3 regions of the Methylomonas defluvii genome follow, and region 2 is predicted to be linked to each of the others. Evidence: riboswitches for the same ligand, from Rfam matches in the RefSeq annotation. Region 2 holds a riboswitch; each other region holds the start of a gene.
What was found. A riboswitch is a leader RNA that binds a small molecule or an ion and turns the genes downstream of it on or off. The one in region 2 is predicted to bind cyclic di-GMP.

Region 1 (3,279 bases), on a different contig from region 2:
ACGCCTTGCTCTACAGCGGTGGCTCGGGCTCCCCGGTGGGCGGGGTGGTGAATCTGCTTGCCAAATTGCCGCAGGCCAAAGCCTTCGGCGAAGCGGGTTTTAGAATCGGCAGCCACAGCTTTTATCAGCCGTATTTCGATATCAATCAACCGCTAAACGCCAATATTTTGTTGCGCATGACCGGCGAATATACCAACGCCAGACATAACATCGACATAATCGAAACGCAGCGTTTTAACCTTAACCCGGCCCTGACGCTGACCGATAACGACCAAACCCGTTTGACGATCCAAGCCAAACTGTCGCGTTGGCAGCAACCGGAGTACCAGGGCTTGCCCGCCACCGGCAGCATCGCCGGCGATTTTGCTACCCGGCCCGACTTGTTCCCGGGGCCGGCCAATCTGCCCGATAGCCATTCGGATGCCGATGCGGTATGGGCGACGCTGGACCGGCAGCTCACCCGGAGCTGGCACTTAAACCTGAAGGCGCGCTATGCGCAGGCTAAATTCGACGAGAAAATTCAGACCTTGTTCGGAAGCGATGGCCTGATCGCGGACCGGCCTTTACTGCCGGTATCGAGCTGGGCATTGGTGAATGCCGAATTGTTTCAAGAACAGCATGAACGTAGCGTATTGGGCAATTTACAGGGCAAATTTAAGTTGGGTCCCAGCGAAAACAATCTTTTGTTGGGCGCTGATTACAGTCGTTTGCAAGATGCCGGCTTTATCGAGGGCGATTTCGGCGCCTTGGGTTTTGGTGTTGGTACGGTCGATTTGCGGGCACCGATATTTGACTCCCCTTATGCCGTACCCGGTCCTGGCCAGGAAAATCAGTTCATCGAAAACCTCACTTACGGCGCTTACCTGCAGTGGCAAAGCACGCTGTACCGGCGTTTGCATTGGCTGTCCGGTCTTAGGCTGGGCAAGGTTGGCATCGATTTTAATAATGCGCAAACCGGTGTGCACGAGACAACGGATACGCTGAAATGGTTGCCGCGCCTCGGCGGCGTGATCGATCTGAACGAGGAGGTTTCCTGGTTTGTTTCCTACAGCGAAGGCATGCGCGGCCAACCGTTTGTCAATTTCGTCGATACGCCGGCGCCGGAATTGTCGAATCATCTGGAAACCGGCTTGAAGTTCAATTTTGCGAATCAATTCAGCGGCCAACTGGCGCTGTACCAAATTGAGCGTAGCCAGGTCGCGGTCACCGACAGTAGCGATTTCCTGCGGCGTTCGGTCGCGGCAGGGCAGCAACGCTCGCGCGGTATCGAAATGGATTTGCTCTGGCAACCGGTCGAGGGCTTCAGCGTGCTGGCTAACTATGCGCATACCGACGCCCGCTTCATGGACGACAAAGCCGGGGTGGCTGCCGGCAATCGCTTGGCTCAAGTTCCGGAGGATGCCGGGCGGCTCTGGGCGCATTACCGTTTTCAGCAAGATGAGTTGCAAGGTTTTAGCTTGGGTTTCGGCGTGTACGCCCGCGCCGGCGCTTATTTATCCAATAACAATCGCTTTAAAACCGCCGGCTACCACAGCTTCGACGCGGCGTTGGCTTACGAAACCGGGCGTTTCCAATGGGCGGCCACGGTCAAGAATCTCAGCGATGAGGATTATTTTCAGCCCTATGGCTATTTCGAGGGCCGGGTGGCGCCGGCGCCCGGCCGCGCCGGGTTTCTGAGTTTTTCAATCAAATATTGATGCCGTCTTTAGCTATTTGCCACAGGAGTTTTTCAGGAGCACCTCACTCAGGGATTTAGAGTGATGTCGTAAGGACCGCGACAAACATGCCACATCCGCCGCGAGACGGAGCCGGAAAGCCACGGGTCTTGGAGATTAAGACAGCCGGGTTACCTGCAAGTTAAAGACCCATACTCCGGGTCGCAATTTGCGGATTAACTTTAACCGTACTATTAAGGAATAAAAAATGACAATCTTGCATTACAACCGCACTCAACTGGTAAGCGCCAGCCTGCTCGCCTTCAGCGCATTGGCCGCCGCTTTGGCGCCTGCTACTGCCAGCGCCGCACAAGTCACCGGTGATGCCACCATCACCATCAACAATGCGGCTTTTGCAGCGGCATCGGTCAATGTCGGCAGCGGGTATCCGAATGGCTGGATTGTCGCGAAACATTGGGGCGCCAGCGATAATTTATTGGGTATCACCGGTGCAACCACGGGCGGAACGACGCTATCGGCAACCGCCAGCACCGCGATGTCGTTTGCGGTTAATGCCAACACCACGACCAACAGCTATCCGGCTGCTGGTCCCTATGGCCGTACCGAACAAGCCACGACGATGGACGCCGGCAATACCTCGGTCGGTCAAATCGGTCTGAGTGGCGCCTGGTTGTTGACCAGCCAAGGCGGCAGCGGCATTTTGACGCCCTACGACTTTAGCCTGGTAAAAACCGGAAGCACCTGGAATATCAAAACCTACGATACCGGTTTTGGCTACCAAAATTTCTTGAAGCTGACCAACGTCTCCGAGTCGCTGAACGGCAATGGCGAATTACTACTGAGCGGCGACTTGCAATGGACCGGTTTGTGGGCCGGTTTGGTTGGCGCCAATACCAATGCCGTGGTCGGTACTTTTAGCCTGGCTCCCAGTACGGCGCCATCGGCGGTACCGGTACCGGCGGCGGTCTGGATGTTCGGCAGCGGGCTGCTGGGCTTGCTGGGTGCAAGTCGTAGAAAAGCCTCGGTCGCGGCTTAACGCGCAACATGGGCTTGGAGCGGTCGGCAAGATTCGCTTCGGGCCCGGACTTTCGGCAACAAATTCCTCTTCGTGCCTGCATGCCGCCGACTACGGCCGCTTGTGTATTCAGGCAGGGAGAGGGCTTATTCTGACCATCCGCTGATAGGGATTTTATGAAGATCAACAAAAACTGTGGCTATCCCGCTTTGGTCGTGCGGGCGATGCTAGCCATCGGTATGGGAATTGCCTCAGCAAGCGCTGAGGCCACGCTATTGAATGCACCTTCCGGCGGTACGTTTACGATGAACCTGGACCGGAATGCGCTGGGGGCTATTACTTGTCGACGTTTTGGAGTACGGCAACGTCCAATGCTGATAATCCGGCCAATACCGGCGACCATTTGCTTAGCCAACTCAATACCACCGAGATTTCCGGACTCAATCAGGTGTTTGAGTTGACGGCTATCGGTAACGATCCTAGTCCGCAAGCCAGCCAGCGTTACGTCAAAGCCACATCAGCCGATTTTGCCATCGATACCATCACGCTGGCCGGCGTGGCCGGGGCACAAGTGGGCATGACAGGCGT
Region 2 (3,279 bases):
AGGTTAGCGCCGCTGGCGTTGCAAAACCAAGTGTTGGTCGCGCCTTGTTGCGTGCAGTTACCGTTGTCGATACGCATCGCCGCAATCGCCACGCCGTCGATCAGCGGGTTAACGCCTTGCGCAGAACCGCCGGCAGAACGTTTGTGGAACAGGACTTTAGCCGTGGTTGCCGCAGAACCGTTGACGGTCAGGCCGGGTACGTTAGTAGAGTTCAGTGTGCAGAAATAAGCACTATGGTTTTTACCTTCGGAACCCGCTGTACCGTTATCTTTAAATACATCCAAAGTACCGGCGTCGCACAAGTTCACAAACAAGGCAGCCAGGGCTTTGTCTTGCGCGCTAGCGCCGGACATGAAGATTTCGATATCCGGCGTAACGCTTGGCGCATGCGCGGATGCGCCTTGCGAAAAACCTGCCAGAGAAGCCACTGCGATAGCAGCAGACAATAATTGCTTTTTCATTGTATATCTCTCAATGGATTAAATTTAAAGTGTGAGCCGACCCGTTCATGAAGGGGGAACCAGCAAAACAGAATCCGGCCGGCTCAAGCCGCTTACGGAATTAAACCGCCAGCGATTTACGACGAGTGGCGCGCAGTACACCCATCAGACCGGCGCCGAACATCCAAACCGCAGCAGGTAGTGGCACAGCAGCAGGCGCAGCGGTATAGGTCAAAGAACCGACGTTGCCGTTGATTGCGAAATTCCATACGCCTGGGAAAGTGACTAATTCGCCGGTGTCGAAGTCATCGGCATTGGCTCTTTCGCGAACAAAAGACAATGCTGTGCCTAACTGACCTTGCGCGGTAAATGGCAAGGCAGTTTGGAAATCGTTACCGTAAACAGCTGTGTATCCTTGCTGGCCGACAGTTTTGAAGGTACTCAAGTTGTTGCTGTTAGCATCTTGAGTTTGGATATAGCTGACCAAATCATTCCATTTACCCATCGTGTTGCTAATGTCTGGAGCGTTCGCGTCGATGCTGGATGGTGAAGGCACTACAGAAGTGGTGTAAAAACCAAATTTAGCTAAGTCGGTCAATTCATTCAATACACCATGACCACCAGAAACACCCCAGGCAACGTTGTTGCCGGCAGTGTAAGCAGCAGCGAACGATTGGAAGTTGTTGTCGCTCAGTGTGAATGACAATGGTTGGCTAGGATTAGCCAAAAATTGTTCAACAGTGATGCCCAAATCCAGCGTGTAAGAGTTTTGTGCTGTGTAGTTAACCAGGTTAAACAAAAACTCACTACCGTCTGCTGTTGCATCGCCGATAGCTTGGATACGCGCTTCCGCGGCGCCTGAAGCGGCCGCTGCCAATACTGCAACTGCCAACAATTTTTTAGACAATTTCATTTTTAAAACCTCATGTTTAAATTTCGATTAATGACATAAGGTGACAGCCCAGCCGTCTTGACCTGCAAGACCCGTGACTTTCCGTCCCCGCTTCACAACGAGTTTGGCTTTTACACGCTTTAGATTGCACTCGACACCATCTAACATCCTGACAGCGCCGCTTTGTTGCCCCCGCTACCATGTTCCGCCTAGCCTCCTCCCTATCCTCTTCCTTCGCCGCTCCTTGTTCGTGCCGTCCATGTTCCCTAGTTGCTCCCGAATCTTTGCTGAACGGCCGTTCCTCAACCCCTCAACTTGGCGCGAATTATTCCAGAGCAATAGCGGCGTTTCGGTTACAGCATTGTTAAATTAACGTGACATGTAATACATCTGTATTACAAAGCCGGCCGCTAACACGAAAATTCAGCGGATGACCGGGCGGGAGGGAGTGATGAAATCTAAGATTCTATTTGCGGGGGTCGCATCAGTGCGATTCAGTTAAGGAAGAAACCCCTTTTCCTCCGGGAGAAGCTGGGAATGCGGGAATCAAATAAACTATTTTCGGTGTAGCCTAGGTATTAGTGGCCGCTAGCTCTCGACGGCAAGGGCCTTGCTGACTATTGAGCAAGTTAGTTAAACCCAAAAAGTCCGTCATGCCGCCGGGATAAGGGCGTCCGGTGCCATGGATGGCAAGCTTCGAACTCTGCGTGCGCTGAACACGGCATTCCCCGACAAGCAAACGCCTTGCGACCGCTTCACCAATCGATTGGGAACACTGGGCTCCCGCCTGCGCGGGAGCGACGGACGTTAAAGGCCAGGCTAATATGAAGGCGGGCTAAACAACGCCCAACAAGACTTTGGCGTTAACGATACCGTCCGCATCGGCCGGTTTTTCCACATCGATTTGCAGCACTTGCAAGCGGTGTTTGGTTTCCAAAATTGTCAACCATGACATCAGTCGGTCGAAGGCCAGATTTTCCAGCCAGACGCTGACTTTGTCCTCGCCTTCCGGTGACAGATGTTTGATCGCCGGTTTTATATCCAGCTGTTGGCTGCTGAAATCGACTAACGCCAGCGGCGATTGATTACCGCCATCCACTGCCGGCGTATCAACCGCGGCTTGTTGCCGCAAAGCCGCCGCTTCGTTGCCGACTTGTTGTAAATAGCTATAGATTTGCCTTTGCGCCTGGATTTTTAGCGTCAGCAAGCGGCTTTGTTCAGCAATTGGTTGGTAAAACAGCAGGTATGCGCCATACACCAGTACGACCAATAAACCGCCCAGCCCCAGCACTCGCTCTCTGGGTGATAGTTCAGCAAAACGCTGGGTTAAGTCATTTTTCGCGAATCTCAAGTTGCGCCTCCACGCCGTTTGCGCCGCTGTCGGCCGATTGAATTTTGACCTGCATGCTGCTTTGCAACTGCTGTTTAAATTGCTCCAGCTGGCCGATGTCTTCGGCAACCACATGCAACTGCAAACCTCCGTTCAGAAAATTGAGTTTTTTCAAATGCACAGCCGGCGTGTCTTTTAATACCAAGCCTGACCGGTAAAACAAGCGCATGAAACCGCTACCGATGACATCGTGTTGTTTTCTGAGCTGCGCCAATTGTTGCTCGGCTTGGGCTTTGACATTGACGATGCGCTTAACCTCGGGAAAGGTCTGTTTGAACAAGGCTTGGGTTTTAGCTTCCCACTCGCTCAGCTCGGCTTGCTGTTGCCAGTAGGTGTGCAATAAGGCGTAGCTCTGCACCGCCAAGGCCACCGCCAAAATAATGGCCGCTGGCAGCCACTGTTGCCAGCGGCCTACTTGCCGGCTGCTGGCGGCATAGGCACCGCTCAACAAATTCAGCTCAGCCGGCAATAATTCGACGGCACTCGCCATGAATGGCAAAAGCTTTGCTATGACTGTTTCCAAACCTTCAATTGCCAAACCATCCGGCAGCTTGATG
Region 3 (3,279 bases), on a different contig from region 2:
CCGCGCCGGTTGCCCACATAATGCCTGGATCGCCGGCTTGGCCGACCGAGTTAAATTTGTGAATTTGGCCGGTTAGCTCAGCCGGTGTATCGACGCCGACCGTTTCACCCGAATAAGCCACATTGGTTCTGAAAATTGAAAAGGCCGGAAAGTTTGCGGCGGACGAACGCGCGTCGACAGTCACGGATTGGGCTGATGAGCTCAAATAGAAGTTGGTAAATGCACCTTGCATGCCCCAACCATCATTGGACAGAGACGGATTGCCCGCGAAGCCCAAATTGCTGGAATTAAAACTAGGGTTTGAGATGCTGGTGCCCAGCTCGAGAGTGTTATCGGCGCCTGACCAAGCCGCCGTCGCAGGTTGAGCAACGGCAAGGGTTAGCGCGGCGGACGATAGGGTGATTTTAAAAATAGTTTGTAAATCGATGTTCATTTTTGAGTGTCTCCAATATCTACCACATCGTTGTTTACGATTGTGGTAGATTTAAGTTGCTGTTTAATTTGGATTTGTCTGAGTATTTCGGGCCTGGCAGCCAAAAGATAGACATCTCCAAAGGGTTTAGACATGCATTGCGAGGGGTGAGTCGACAGCTGATGTCGGCTGACCTTTTCGCTCTTGTTTGCCGGGGTTACGCGGTGCGGCGTTTGCCTAATACACTGAATCCCATTAATGCAGAACCGAACAACCAAACGGCCCCTGGCACCGGCACTGCGCTAACACCCTCGCCGGTGATGGTCAAAGGCAGGCTGGCTCCGGTGACGTAGTCGGTGGCGGTCAGGGTAATTTGATAATCGAAATGATCCTGACCGGTGGCGCCCGTTATCGGGTTGACGCCGGTCGCACCGGTGATGGTGTCGCCCTTGTTGAAGCCCAGCACAGCTTCTTCGATGGTTAGAGAGTAATCGCCAAAAGCAATAATGTAATTGCCCACGTCCAATGCAGTAGCCAGGTAGGAGTCTCGGCTCAACAAGCTGCCATCGGCCCATCCGCCGGTATTGCCGGGTATGGTGTAAGCTGGGCTGTCGTCGCCGCTGACGATTTCGGTAGTCAGTGAGACTGTGTCCTGAAAAATGCGGAATTGGCTATCTGCCAGTGTCAGTTCGCCGTCGCCGTTTATATCGACATACGCGCCGGGATGCGCGCCCCAGCCCGCTGCGTAGCCTTCATTCGCCAGGACATCGATTATCACATTGGCAGCTGATGACAAGGAGAACGAGTAGAAATCGATTGTGGTGCCGGCGCCGTGAACCGGGTCGACGGTTTTATAGATGGTGCCGTTTACGGTCTCGGCTTGTACATTGCCGAGGCCTAAAAGTGAAATAGCAAGTGTTGCAGCGACCTTTTTCAAGGCAGGCGCATGTTTCGTGTTAACAGACATATTTCAATTCCTTTCATAGTAAGACGAAGATTTTTACCGGTAGGTTTTACCGGCGACATTCAATGTTTCGCAATTCCCTTTGCGAGTCGTTGCCTAACGCACCTGCGCCGGATGCCGCGATGTCAGCCTCTTACTTTCCGGTCCTTTGCGTACGGTAAGTGCTGGGCCGATGGCTTCCCGCGCAATTTGAACAGCCTTAAAACCGCTATGTATTTCAATATTCCTGAATTGATCACGCTACGCTATGGTTGCGAGAGAGACCGTCCAAAGAGTTTTAAATACCGGGCTTGCTTGCGTAGTGAGTTAAACAACGGGTTTAGCTAATCAGGTGATACAACAAACTATTCCTGACCAGTGAGCGAGCGCTATGGGTAGTTGTCGGTGTATGAATCTCGACCGGCTAGACCCTTCTCTTACCCGCTCATAAGAGGCAGCTCGACTATCTGAATCAGATCCGCAGCTTTCCGGCCCCGCCTTGCGACGAGTGTGGCGACTTGGTGGCTGCGCCCAGGTGGGTGCAGCACTATTTATAAAGCAAAACATGCGCCAAAATATATTTGAGCAAGGGTTGCTAGTGTTTTTCTATGGTTATGTTCATATAAAACAATGCGATAGGCTGTTTTGTTTGATAGGGTGGAGTAGTAATAAGTGTGGCGGTTTTCTGGGGTTTTAGATGGCTATAACGCTATGCAGAGTGTGTTATTTCGCGTATTGTGGGTTATATCCCTTATTTTTTTTAAGAGATTATGGCGGCAGCTTTGAGTTTGCGCCGTAAGGGTAAAAGTCATCAGTTTGGGTAGTGATATACCAAGCTGGGTGCTTAAAAATCAGGGTGCTGGAACGAACTCCGAAATAATAATCCAACATTCTCATGCGTATCATGACTTCGTCGGCAATCGACGACCGGCCTCGCCAGAGCTTTAGTCATCTGTCAATTGTCGATGAAAATCACTCAGCCCCAGAAAAAGGTTGATTCCTCTAATCGCCTTTGCCATCAGGTGGAGAAGGCTTTTTTGCATTTAAGGCGATGGCATGGCATAGCTACTGGTTAAGCTAAAAACATCGCTTGGTTCTTGGTAGCCTTGTAGTTACGCGGTATTGCGCTTTGGGCGGCTGTGTTATGACGACACTATCCAATATTTCCAACACAAAATTTTCAAACTTAAATTAAGATGCCCGACACTTTCACCGAGGATACATATGAATAAAACCGATGCCATTTTGAACAAGGGTCAGAAGCTCTATGAAGACGATGCCTACATTTTGTTGTGGACGAAATTTTTTGGCCTGAGCCTGCTGGCGCTGACCTCTTACTATGTCTACGATAAACAAAAGCAGCGTCTGATCAAGCTCATGAGTAGAGAAAAAACCTATCTGATGAGCATCAGTTACTACCTCACCCACGATTATGGTTTTACCCCGACAATGGTGTTGGAAGGTATCAGTTTATTTAAGGATATTTCGGCGGCAATTGCCGACAGAGGCGGCGAGACCTGGAAGACCTTCTTTGCGGAAACCGCCAAAGATAAAGCCAGGACGTATGCGGTCCGGGGCATCCGTAAGGATAAAAAAGCCAAGGCTTGAGTTTCCACACCTTATGCATTTTGTGCTAGGAGGCCGTCAATAAGTCGCGGACAAAACCCTAATCAGTTTTTAACTGCTCGAGCGGCAATCTCTTTATAGGAATAGTCAGTGCAGGAATCATCCACTAAAAAACGCACGCCAATTTTTGGCAACAAACCTTTGGCTCGACCTACCAAAAGGCCGGCGCGCGCATGTTGATTACCCAAACCGGCGAGTTGGTCGGTTTGCTGGGTCCGGCGCGTCGCAAACAACGGTTACTGCAAAGTCTGGGCGACAACACGGCACTGATAGTCGAACGGGTATTCCGCCCGTTCGG

Region 1: another riboswitch for cyclic di-GMP. It lies ahead of QLH52_RS13320 (hypothetical protein); the one in region 2 lies ahead of QLH52_RS19155 (hypothetical protein).
Region 3: another riboswitch for cyclic di-GMP. It lies ahead of QLH52_RS22255 (hypothetical protein); the one in region 2 lies ahead of QLH52_RS19155 (hypothetical protein).

The regions. Positions count from the first base shown of each region.
Region 1 is NZ_JAXARY010000011.1:124,920-128,198, forward strand. It holds gene QLH52_RS13315 (TonB-dependent siderophore receptor) at 1-1,697, shown strand, start outside; cyclic di-GMP riboswitch class I at 1,776-1,854, shown strand; gene QLH52_RS13320 (hypothetical protein) at 1,924-2,712, shown strand; gene QLH52_RS13325 (hypothetical protein) at 3,032-3,279, shown strand, end outside.
Region 2 is NZ_JAXARY010000021.1:13,611-16,889, reverse strand. It holds gene QLH52_RS19160 (hypothetical protein) at 1-461, opposite strand, end outside; gene QLH52_RS19155 (hypothetical protein) at 562-1,353, opposite strand; cyclic di-GMP riboswitch class I at 1,393-1,471, opposite strand; gene QLH52_RS19150 (type II secretion system protein M) at 2,168-2,683, opposite strand; gene gspL (type II secretion system protein GspL) at 2,664-3,279, opposite strand, start outside.
Region 3 is NZ_JAXARY010000030.1:24,155-27,433, forward strand. It holds gene QLH52_RS22250 (hypothetical protein) at 1-433, opposite strand, end outside; gene QLH52_RS22255 (hypothetical protein) at 630-1,379, opposite strand; cyclic di-GMP riboswitch class I at 1,806-1,880, opposite strand; partial or broken gene QLH52_RS22260 (IS5/IS1182 family transposase) at 2,363-2,467, shown strand; gene QLH52_RS22265 (hypothetical protein) at 2,580-2,963, shown strand; partial or broken gene QLH52_RS22270 (XdhC family protein) at 3,128-3,279, shown strand, end outside.